DNA from 3 places in the Lactococcus sp. FSL W8-0209 genome. Region 3 is predicted to be linked to each of the others. Evidence: predicted binding sites of a transcription regulator. Region 3 holds the regulator's gene; each other region holds the start of a gene.
What was found. The regulator Rex, encoded in region 3, represses fermentation and respiration genes when NADH is low (regulators of the CRP and FNR family bind a similar motif). The targets are predictions, from matches to a motif close to TTGTGAANTANTTCACAA.

Region 1 (4,220 bases), 1.1 Mb from region 3:
TCGATTGGTTCTGGATCTGCGTTTGTGTCAACCATTGCTACAACTGGGATTCCCAAAGTTTTAGCTTCTTTAACTGCGATTTGTTCAGCATGTGGGTCAACGATGTACATAACATCTGGAATACGAGGCATATCAGCGATACCACCGATGAATTTTTCAAGGCGTTCGCGTTCTTTGTTAAGAAGAACTACTTCTTTCTTAGGTAAAACTTCGAAAGTTCCTTCTTCTTCCATTTTGTTGATTTCTTTAAGGCGTGTCACACGTGTTTGGATAGTGTTCCAGTTAGTGAGCATACCACCCAACCAACGGTGGTTTACGTAGTATTGACCAGCGCGGAGAGCTTCTTCTTTAACTGCTTCTGCAGCTTGTTTTTTAGTACCAACAAAAAGAACTACTGCACCTTCTTGTGAAGCGTTTTTTACATAGTTGTAAGCATCGTCAACAAGTTTTACAGTTTTTTGAAGGTCGATAACGTGGATACCATTACGTTCTGTGAAGATGTATGGTTTCATTTTTGGGTTCCAACGACGAGTTTGGTGACCGAAGTGAACACCAGCTTCAAGAAGTTGTTTCATTGAAATAACTGACATGTTAATGTCTCCTTTTAAAATAGTTTTTCCTCTTTCATCTGTCATCCGCAGCCGCAATACTTGCGTACACTACGACTTTGTCGAGACGAAATGCGAGATGGTTGCATAACAACTCTATCATTATACATTGTTTGACCTATTTTTGCAAGTATCTATTCATGCTTCTATTGTTCAGTAAATCTATTTTTCTAGCCACTCCTATTGTCTGACAAATTTAATTGTTAATTTAGGCTCTATAATCACTAAAAGAGTAAGTTTTCAAATTTTTTTCTAAGAAAAAAATTAATATTTTTGCTGAAACCGCTTTTTTTGTGATAAAATAATTATAGTAAATAAATTAGTTTGTGAGGAGAGAAATATGAAAGAAAAAATCCTTTTAGGCGGCTATACAAAACGTGTATCTAAAGGCGTATACAGTGTTCTTTTGGACACTAAAGCTGCTGAATTATCATCATTAAATGAAGTCGCTGCGGTTCAAAACCCTACTTATATCACTCTCGATGAAAAGGGACACCTCTATACTTGTGCAGCAGATAGTAATGGTGGAGGAATCGCCGCCTTTGATTTTGATGGCGAAACTGCCACTCATCTCGGAAATGTCACAACCACGGGAGCTCCACTCTGCTATGTTGCCGTGGACGAAGCGCGCCAATTAGTTTACGGAGCGAACTATCATCTTGGAGAAGTTCGTGTTTATAAGATTCAAGCTAATGGCTCACTCCGATTAACGGATACAGTTAAACATACTGGTTCTGGACCACGTCCTGAACAAGCTAGCTCACACGTTCATTATTCTGATTTGACTCCTGACGGACGACTTGTCACCTGTGATTTGGGAACAGATGAAGTCACTGTTTATGATGTCATTGGTGAAGGTAAACTCAATATTGCTACAATTTATCGGGCAGAAAAAGGAATGGGTGCTCGTCATATTACTTTCCATCCAAATGGTAAAATCGCTTATTTGGTTGGAGAGTTAAATTCAACAATTGAAGTTTTAAGTTACAATGAAGAAAAAGGACGCTTTGCTCGTCTTCAAACAATTAGCACCCTACCTGAAGACTATCATGGAGCAAATGGTGTTGCTGCCATCCGTATTTCATCTGACGGTAAATTCCTCTATACTTCTAATCGTGGACATGATTCTTTAACAACTTACAAAGTAAGTCCTCTTGGTACAAAACTTGAAACTATTGGTTGGACAAATACTGAAGGTCATATCCCTCGCGATTTTAATTTCAACAAAACTGAAGATTATATCATTGTCGCTCATCAAGAATCTGATAATTTATCTCTTTTCTTGCGAGATAAAAAAACCGGTACTTTAACTTTGGAACAAAAAGATTTTTACGCTCCTGAAATCACTTGCGTTTTACCACTATAAAAATTTATTTTTTCACAAAGTTTGACTGATAAACTAAAAAAGATTGCTAATTCCTATCAAAGAATTAGTAATCTTTTTTTCTTCAGTAAAGCTTGTTATAAACCGTTTTCTAAACTTTTGATGAGTGTTTTTGTAAAAATCATCACAATATTGCTTGACATCTATAAAAAACTTTGTTAAACTATTCACGTAAAAGAAAGTGAATGAAATCACAAAGGAGAACCTACAAATATGGCAACTAAAAAAGCCGCTCCAGCTGCAAAGAAAGTTTTAAGCGCTGAAGAAAAAGCCGCAAAATTCCAAGAAGCTGTTGCTTATACTGACAAATTAGTCAAAAAAGCACAAGCTGCTGTTCTTAAATTTGAAGGATATACACAAACTCAAGTCGATACTATTGTCGCTGCAATGGCTCTTGCAGCAAGCAAACATTCTCTAGAACTCGCTCATGAAGCCGTTAACGAAACTGGTCGTGGTGTTGTCGAAGACAAAGATACAAAAAACCACTTTGCTTCTGAATCTGTTTATAACGCAATTAAAAATGACAAAACTGTTGGTGTCATTTCTGAAAACAAGGTTGCTGGATCTGTTGAAATCGCAAGCCCTCTCGGTGTACTTGCTGGTATCGTTCCAACAACTAATCCAACATCAACAGCAATCTTTAAATCTTTATTGACTGCAAAAACACGTAATGCTATTGTTTTCGCTTTCCACCCTCAAGCTCAAAAATGTTCAAGCCATGCAGCAAAAATTGTTTACGATGCTGCAATTGAAGCTGGTGCACCGGAAGACTTTATTCAATGGATTGAAGTACCAAGCCTTGACATGACTACCGCCTTGATTCAAAACCGTGGACTTGCAACAATCCTTGCAACTGGTGGCCCAGGAATGGTAAACGCCGCACTCAAATCTGGTAACCCTTCACTCGGTGTTGGAGCTGGTAATGGTGCTGTTTATGTCGATGCTACTGCAAATATCGAACGTGCTGTTGAAGATCTTTTGCTTTCAAAACGTTTTGATAATGGGATGATTTGTGCCACTGAAAATTCAGCTGTTATTGATGCTTCAGTTTATGATGAATTTATTGCTAAAATGCAAGAACAAGGCGCTTATATGGTTCCTAAAAAAGACTACAAAGCTATTGAAAGTTTCGTTTTTGTTGAACGTGCTGGTGAAGGTTTTGGAGTAACTGGTCCTGTTGCCGGTCGTTCTGGTCAATGGATTGCTGAACAAGCTGGCGTCAAAGTTCCTAAAGATAAAGATGTCCTTCTTTTTGAACTTGATAAGAAAAATATTGGTGAAGCACTTTCTTCTGAAAAACTTTCTCCTTTGCTTTCAATCTACAAAGCTGAAACACGTGAAGAAGGAATTGAGATTGTACGTAGCTTACTTGCTTATCAAGGTGCTGGACATAATACTGCAATTCAAATCGGTGCAATGGATGATCCATTCGTTAAAGAATATGGCGAAAAAGTTGAAGCTTCTCGTATCCTCGTTAACCAACCAGATTCTATTGGTGGGGTCGGAGATATCTATACTGATGCAATGCGTCCATCACTTACACTTGGAACTGGTTCATGGGGGAAAAATTCACTTTCACACAATTTGAGTACATACGATCTATTGAATGTTAAAACAGTGGCTAAACGTCGTAATCGCCCACAATGGGTTCGTTTGCCAAAAGAAATTTACTACGAAAAAAATGCAATTTCTTACTTACAAGAATTGCCACACGTCCACAAAGCTTTCATTGTTGCTGACCCTGGTATGGTTAAATTTGGTTTCGTTGATAAAGTTTTGGAACAACTTGCTATCCGCCCAACTCAAGTTGAAACAAGCATTTATGGCTCTGTTCAACCTGACCCAACTTTGAGCGAAGCAATTGCAATCGCTCGTCAAATGAAACAATTTGAACCTGACACTGTCATCTGTCTTGGTGGTGGTTCTGCTCTAGATGCTGGTAAGATTGGTCGTTTGATTTATGAATATGATGCTCGTGGTGAAGCTGACCTTTCTGATGATGCAAGTTTGAAAGAACTTTTCCAAGAATTAGCTCAAAAATTTGTCGATATTCGTAAACGTATTATTAAATTCTACCATCCACATAAAGCACAAATGGTTGCAATTCCTACTACTTCTGGTACTGGTTCTGAAGTGACTCCATTTGCAGTTATCACTGACGATGAAACTCATGTTAAGTACCCACTTGCTGACTATCAATTAACACCACAAGTTGCCATTGTTGACCC
Region 2 (4,220 bases), 160 kb from region 3:
TAAATATATTTGGGTATACTTATAAACCTGATGTTGAATTCGTTGATATGGGGGTTATCTTGGAGTACCTAAATTTTTTATTTTTAATCCCTATAATTTCTCACGCCTATATGGTCAATAAGCTGAAAAAACATAACCTTAAAGCTCAGAGTATATATGATATTTTATCTGAATTAGAAGCCGCTATCTCAATATTAAACTATGAAATAGCATTAGATTATTTTTGTCGACCTACTTTTTCAACGAGCAAAGAATTAACAGCTAAACAAATTTATCATCCACTATTAACAGAACCAGTTGCTAATTCGATTGATTTTAAGGAAAATATTCTTATTGGAGGAGATAATGCTTCAGGTAAATCTACATTCTTAAGAACAGTTGCGGTAAACATAGTACTGGCTCAGTCTATAAACATTGCTCTGGCAAATGAGTTTTCAATGCAACATGGAAACATCTTTACTCTTATCAAGGTTCAAGATAGTATTAGTAGGGGAGAAAGTTATTTTATGGCAGAAAGTCGAATTGTCAAATCAATACTTGACAGATTGAATAATGCAATGGTTGAACAACCATAATTGTCTCTATATGATTTCAACACATGACTTGAACCTAATTGAATTAGCTAAAGATTGGAACGAAACCTATCATTTTACAAGTAGTTTCATAAATAATAAAATTATTTATGATTATAAAATAAAATCAGGAAAACCTCAGACCAGTAATGCAGTTAATATTTTAAAAACACTAAGTTATCCATCTGAAGTAGTCACTGTTGCTCAAGATACAATAAAAATTGTCAACAGTAATTTTTGAATTTTTAAATACTACGTAAATACTAAAGCTCTGCGACAAAACTTGTCGCAGAGCTTTTATTTCAAATTCAATTATAAATCTTTTAGTTCATTAGTGTACTTTATTATTTTTCTTAGAAGGTAATGTTTTATCCATTCCCACACAATCAACGGACTTGCAATAATTACCAAGCCGAGTGCAAATATTAAAATTGAAAGAACAATCCCAACAAGGATTTTCAACGCAACTACTCATGTAAACGAAGCAAATGTAATATTCATCATCACCCATACGTGCGACCATCCAAAGTCATATAAAACAGATGTAAACATAAGAATAATAGACTTTTTATATTATGATGCTAAATCTTTCTCAAGTAGCGCAAGACGTTCTTGAACTTCTTGATTTGATAGTTGGTGGGCTTTGATGTAACGGTTATTGGGATGAACTCGACATTCATGTGAACAAGCACCAAGATATTTTGCTTCATTTTCCTCTGAAGCTAACATTTGTCTGTTACATTCTGGATTCCCGCAATTGATGTAACGTTCACATGGGCTTCCATCAAACCAATCACGTCCGACAATGACATGTTCTTTTTGGTTGATTGGAACTGCGATTCGGCTATCAAAAACATACATTTGTCCGTCCCAAAGATCTCCTTGAACTTCTGGGTCTTTTCCGTATGTGGCAATTCCTCCGTGAAGTTGACCAACGTCTTTGAAGCCTTCCCGAACGAGCCATCCTGAAAATTTTTCACAACGTATTCCACCGGTACAGTAGGTTAAAACACGTTTTTCCATGAATTGTTCTTTGTTATCTCGAATCCACTGTGGAAGTTCTCTAAAACTTCTTATTTCTGGGCGAATGGCGCCACGAAAATGCCCTAAGTCAAATTCATAATCATTTCGTGCATCAATCACTACTGTATTTTCATCAAGCATGGCCTCACGAAACTCTTTTGGATCAAGATAAGCCCCAGTAAGTTCCAAAGGATTGACGTCATCTTCTAAACTTAAATTAACTAATTCAGGGCGATAACGGACATGCATTTTCTTAAAAGCATTTTGCTCAGCTTCATCAATTTTGAAGATTGTTGTGCTAAAGCGAGGGTCATTTTTCATCAATTCCATGTAGGCATTTGTTTGCTCGATAGTACCAGAAACAGTTCCGTTAATTCCTTCGTCAGCAACTAAAATTCGTCCTTTTAAACCTAATTCTTTACAGTCTGCGAGGTGTTTTTGGGCAAAAGTTTCTCCATCTTCAATTGGGACATATTGGTAATATAATAAAACTCGATAATCTTGAGTCATAATTTCTCCTTAATCTTATTAGTACATTAGAATCCATTATAATTTAATCATTTTATGTCTATCAAAAGCAACAAAATTGCTTGTATATTTTCTAACAAGCTTAATTATTGTGGATTTAATTGAATATTAAAGGGAGAAGTTGTAATCTATTTGTTGTTAAGTTCTTGTTAATACAAAAAAATGCATTAAATATTATTATTTTATTGACAATTTAAAATATTAAGAGTATTATAATGTAAATTAACAAAAAAAGAGGAACTTGAAATGACATACACACAATTTTCATTGTTGTTGATCAAGGTGGACCTACATTAGCTTTTGTGGCTAAAATATGTGGGTCCTGTTTGGCGATAGTCATTTCGAGGACCGAGAGACGTCCTCATGGGCGTCTTTTTTGTTTCTTAATAAAAAATAGAGGTAATATTATGCGAAAAATTGAATTCTTTGACACAAGTTTGAGAGATGGCGAACAGACACCAGGCGTTAGTTTCTCCATTTCAGAAAAAGTAACGATTGCTAAACAACTGGAAAAATGGGGGATTTCTGTCATAGAGGCTGGTTTTCCTGCGGCAAGTCCAGATAGTTTTGAAGCAGTAAAGCAAATTGCTGATTCTTTGAATGATACGGCTGTCACTGCATTAGCTCGTTGTGTTATCTCAGATATCGATAAAGCGGTTGAAGCGGTAAAGGGGGCAAAATATCCGCAAATTCATGTTTTCATTGCCACTTCACCTATTCACATGAAATATAAACTTAAAATCAGTCCCGAAGAAGTTTTGAAAAATATTGATAAATGTGTGAGATACGCACGTGAACGGGTCGAGGTTGTTGAGTTTTCTCCAGAGGATGCAACAAGAACGGAGTTGAATTTTCTTTTAGAGGCTGTTCAAACGGCTGTCGATGCTGGAGCAACTTATATTAATATTCCTGACACTGTCGGTTATACGACGCCAGAAGAATATGGAAAAATTTTTAAATTTTTGATTGATAATACTAAGTCTGACCGAGAAATTATTTTTAGTCCACATTGTCATGATGATTTAGGAATGGCTGTAGCTAATTCATTAGCTGCAATTAAAGCTGGAGCTGGGAGAGTTGAAGGAACTGTCAACGGCATTGGAGAGCGAGCTGGGAATGCTGCTCTTGAAGAAATTGCTGTGGCACTACATATTCGTAAAGATTTTTATCAGGCACAAAGTCCTTTAAAACTTTCAGAAACTGCTGCAACGGCAGAACTAATTTCACAATTTTCAGGAATTGCTATTCCAAAAAATAAAGCAATTGTTGGTGCTAATGCTTTTGCACACGAATCAGGAATTCATCAAGATGGTGTCCTTAAAAATGCTGAAACTTATGAAATTATTACACCAGAACTTGTCGGAATAAAGCATAATTCGTTGCCTTTAGGTAAACTTTCTGGTCGTCATGCTTTTAGTGAAAAATTGACGGAACTTAATATTGCTTATGATGATGAAAGTCTTGCAATTTTATTTGAAAAATTTAAAAAATTAGCTGACAAGAAAAAAGAAATTACTGACGCAGATATTCATGCCTTGTTTACAGGAGAAACGGTAAAAAATCTAGCTGGATTTATACTTGATAATGTTCAAATTGATGGGCACAAGGCATTGGTGCAACTAAAAAATCAAGAAGAGGAAATTTATGTTAGTCAAGGAGAGGGGTCAGGTTCAGTGGATGCAATTTTTAAAGCTATTGATAAAGTCTTTAATCATCAACTAAAATTAATTTCTTATTCAGTGGATGCTGTAACTGATGGAATTGATGCACAAGCAACGACTTTGGTTTCTGTTGAAAATTTATCTACAGGCACTATATTTAATGCTAAAGGTGTTGATTATGATGTATTGAAAGGAAGCGCCATTGCTTACATGAACGCTAATGTTTTAGTTCAAAAAGAAAATTTACAAGGAAAGGTTGAACAAATTTCAGCTCATGATGGAATTTAAGGTGAAAAATATTGTCTAAAAAAATTGTGACACTTGCAGGAGACGGGATTGGGCCAGAAATTATGTCAGCTGGTTTAAGTGTTTTAAATGCTGTCAGTAAAAAAATTGCTTTTGAGTATGAATTAGAAGCCAAAGATTTTGGAGGAAT
Region 3 (4,220 bases):
GCTCCATTTTCTCCAACTTTTTACGACGTGATTGTGCCATTTTAGTCGTCGAAGCCCGAACTAAATTTTTGGCAACATAATCCTCTAATTTAGCAATTTCTTTTTGTTGTTTTTCAAAATTTTTGAGCTCAGTGAGTAATTTTTGCTCTCTTTGTTCGACATAGCGCGAGTAGTTTCCAGAAAAACGAGTCAATTCTCCTCGCGACAACTCCAAGACCTCATTAACTACTTTATCCAAAAAGTAGCGGTCATGACTGACAATCAATAAACTTCCTTCGTAATTTTTAAGGTAATTTTCAAGCCAAGCTAAAGTTTCAATATCCAAGTGGTTAGTTGGTTCATCCAAAATCAAAAGTTGTGGTCTTTCAAGCAACATCTTAGCAAGAGCCAAACGTGTTTTTTGTCCCCCCGATAAACTTGAAATTTCTCTTTCCCACATTGTTTCATCAAAACGAAACCCATTTAAGACAGACTTAATTTCAGATTCATAAGTAAATCCATTTTTAATCCGAAATTCTTCTGATAAAGCATCGTAACGTTTCATCAAAGCTGTCAATTCATCCCCAGCAAGTTCTCCCATTTGCAATTCCATCTGGCGCAATTGTTTTTCCATTTGGCGAAGCGAATCAAAAACAGAGAGCATTTCTGCAAATATTGTCCTTGAGGAATTCAGCCCAGTATCTTGCGCTAAATAATTCATTGTCAAATCTTTGGTCTTGGATACAGTTCCGCGACTCGCTTCTTCAACTCCAGCAATAATTTTAAGCAAGGTTGACTTACCAGCTCCATTTCGGCCAACTAGGGCAATTCTTGAATGGTCTTGTAAACTAAAATTGATATTTTCAAATAAAACATCGCCACCAAAAGTGCGTGCAATTCCATTCCCTTGCAGTAAAATCATGATATTTATCCTCTTCGTTAAATCTCAAAGCATATTTTTTAATACTTCGTTTTTCCTTTTCATATGATAGAAAAGCAGTCCTTCTATTATAGCATTTAAGGCAAGCTTTTTGTAGTTCTTCCAAATTCTTGAAATTAAAAAGCTTACCAAATCTGATAAGCTAAAATAAAATTAATATTAGACTAAAATTAATCTTTCACGCAATTCAATTCTCCTAACTTCTGGTGGAATAAACGCTCTGATTCCATCCTCGTTAAAACCAATCAATAGATAGTCCTCGTCAAAAATTAATGGTCGTTTTAGAAGACGTGGATTTTCCTGAATTAATTTAAATGCTTTTTCTAGTCCTAATTCATCGAAATTATAATTTAAAGATGCGTATGTTTTCCCTCGGGTCGCAATTATATCCTCAAATCCGTTTTCAGTCAAGGATAAAATTTTGATTAAATCATCTTTTTCCATAACATCTTTTGATAAATTTATTTCTTCAAATTCAATGTGACGCTTACGCAACCATTTTTTAGCTTTTCTACAAGATGAACATGAACCACTAAGATAAATTTTAATCATATTTTCTCCCTGTCTATTTTTTCATATTTCTATTTTAACATGAAAGCGCAATAATTAAAAGAGTAAAATAAACATTTTTTTAGAATTATAATTTATTTCTCATTTTAAACGAATAATCCATTCCTTTTGTTTGATAATTTCACAAATTTTTGATAAAATTATCACAAAGAAACTAAATATTAATTAGTTTTAATAAAATCGAATTAAATTTTTGAGGTATAACAATGACTGATCATAAACCAAGCAAAAGCTTGCCTAAAGCAACTGCTAAAAGACTCCCACAGTACTATCGACTGTTTAAAAGTCTTGTCGAAGAAAACGTGACACGCACAAACTCACAACTTATTTCAGAAAAAATTGGAGTAGATGCTGCCACAATTCGCCGTGATTTCTCTTTATTTGGTGAATTAGGCCGACGTGGATACGGCTATGAAACAAAAGTGCTCCGTGATTTCTTTGGAGAACTTCTTGGCCAAGACCAAGAAACGCATATCGCTCTAATTGGTGTCGGAAATCTCGGTCGTGCATTACTTCATTATCAATTCCAAGATAGAAATAAAATGAGAATCACGCAAGCCTATGATATTTCTGGCAATCCCTTAGTTGGAACACAAACAGATGATGGAATTCCAATTTATAATATTTCTGATTTAGAAAAAAATGTTAAAAAATCGGATATCAAAACAGCAATTCTCTCTGTTCGCAAAGAAAATGCCCAAGAAGTTGTTGACACTCTAGTCAAAGCTGGTATCAAAGGTTTCCTAAACTTTGCCCCAATTCGTTTGAAAGTCCCTTCAGATGTGGTTGTTCAATCAATTGACTTAACTAAGGAGCTGCAAACACTACTATTTTTCATGAACGGTAACAAGCAAGAATAAAATAAATATAAATTAAAAACGGCATAATATAGCCGTTTTTTCTATTTTAAAAATAACTAAAAACTATAGAAATAAAAAACTCGTACAACAAAATTACAACATATCATTAGATTTAATCTTGTTTTGTTGTAAATTTACAACAGCAAATAAAAATAAAAAATGCCAGCAAATTGCTGACACCCATGTTTAAGATTTTCATTATAACATATAAAACAAATAAAAAAGCCGCTCCGAAGAGCAGCTTAACTATAGAAAGGAGATGAAATTCCACAATCATCCCGAGTATATTATAGCATAAAAAAACGCCCACCATTTGGCGAGCGTTTTAAAGAGTGAATACATCACAAAAGTAAACATCTAGAGTATATCATTTTTACAATATGTTAGCAAGAATTAGAATTAAAAAAAGCACCTCTATTTAAAAGGTGCTCAGAAAGATATTTTATAATATACTTTTAGGGTAAATTTATTATATAAAATATTTTTAATTCATTCAAATAAAAAGCCTCCAAATTATGAAGGCCGAATTGAAATTAGTGTTACGGAACAAATTATACTTAATGCCCGTTTCCGTTGTAAAGAAAAACGCCCTTACCTTGAAAAGGACGCTCACTGTGCTTCTAAATATTTAGCTATTTGTATTTGGAAGGACAACTATGATGATTGAATTATATCAACATTTATAAAGTTAAACAGTAACATTTGTTAACAAAAAAGACCCCCAATTAAGGGGTGTCAGTGTTAGAAACTTAATTATAGCAAACTTCTTAACGAGAACAAAGAAAAACGCCCCGGAGGGCGAGATCTTACTTCGAAATTAATTATTTCTAGAGACAACTGCTTGAGGGAAAGCTTCTTTTTTAGTATAAATAATTTTTATTTGTTTAGATATAGGGCTATAATTTTTGCTTAATTCTTTTACAATTTCTAACATTTCTTTACTCATAATTACTCCTCTTCAATATCGAAATAAAAGATTTTGATAAACTACTTAGATTATTATCTCATAAATAAGTATATTAATCAATAACTTCATCTACGACTTTTAATTCTTTATAACCTTTAGTAGACATAAATACATTGAATTGTTCAGATTTAGAAAATTTCTTGAATATCGGCCATGACATGAAATCATTTATCATACTTGTTTCATCTTCATATGCTTCTTTATCTTCATTTATTACCTCTTCAAATTCTTTTATTGCCTCTTCATAATTTTCATCTAAAATTTCTAGGCACATTTGATGTCGATGATCAGCTAAAGAAAAATCCTCTTCTTTCAATAATTTTTTTAATTCTTTTGTTTTATCAATCCATTTAAGACTCTGCATATAATTTATACACAATAACATTTTCTCAGAAGCTTTCAGGGCATCTCTGTCTTTCCATAGCATATTATAAATCTCATATGCAACTTTATTTTCACCAATTTTCAGATTTTCATATGCAATTGTTTGATAAAAAGAAAAGATTTCTTTCCTATTTGTTGCAAAATTTTTCTTAGTAACATAGTAGCTAGATTTTATTCCTACGATATAAATTAAAGATAAGTTTTCCAGTAAATATTCTTCGTTTACAGAGATTCTACTTCCAATCATTTTTTTCTTTTGTTCATCCGAATAATCATTTTTAAGTGTATTTAAATATTTTTTGTTAATTTTCGAATTACTATGTATAATTAAATTTCTTTTTAGAAAAAAGTCAACAAAGCACTGTTCTTCTTTCCCAACTAACTCGTTAAAAAATTCTTTTGATGTATTTTTCCCGATATATTTTAACCAATGAATTTGACTCCCTCGCATGATATCTTCAACCGTTTTTTCAATTAGATAGTCTTTTGCTTCTTCTAAGCCACCAAGTTCCTCAATTTG

Region 1: a site for Rex is predicted at 2,105-2,122, ahead of adhE (bifunctional acetaldehyde-CoA/alcohol dehydrogenase). Genes of this name have one in related genera too.
Region 2: a site for Rex is predicted at 2,186-2,203, ahead of trhO (oxygen-dependent tRNA uridine(34) hydroxylase TrhO). Genes of this name have one in related genera too.

Annotation. Positions count from the first base shown of each region.
Region 1 covers NZ_JBBOVN010000001.1:138,686-142,905, forward strand. Annotated here, with positions in the region: gene rpsB (30S ribosomal protein S2) at 1-590, opposite strand, end outside; gene MKX45_RS00755 (lactonase family protein) at 949-1,974, shown strand; gene adhE (bifunctional acetaldehyde-CoA/alcohol dehydrogenase) at 2,206-4,220, shown strand, end outside.
Region 2 covers NZ_JBBOVN010000001.1:1,433,148-1,437,367, forward strand. Annotated here, with positions in the region: gene MKX45_RS07100 (MutS-related protein) at 1-575, shown strand, start outside; gene MKX45_RS07105 (hypothetical protein) at 586-813, shown strand; gene trhO (oxygen-dependent tRNA uridine(34) hydroxylase TrhO) at 1,146-2,105, opposite strand; gene MKX45_RS07115 (2-isopropylmalate synthase) at 2,531-4,072, shown strand; gene leuB (3-isopropylmalate dehydrogenase) at 4,084-4,220, shown strand, end outside.
Region 3 covers NZ_JBBOVN010000001.1:1,275,278-1,279,497, reverse strand. Annotated here, with positions in the region: gene abc-f (ribosomal protection-like ABC-F family protein) at 1-901, opposite strand, end outside; gene MKX45_RS06370 (Spx/MgsR family RNA polymerase-binding regulatory protein) at 1,079-1,471, opposite strand; gene MKX45_RS06365 (redox-sensing transcriptional repressor Rex) at 1,696-2,349, shown strand; gene MKX45_RS06360 (hypothetical protein) at 3,167-3,295, opposite strand; gene MKX45_RS06355 (hypothetical protein) at 3,369-4,220, opposite strand, start outside.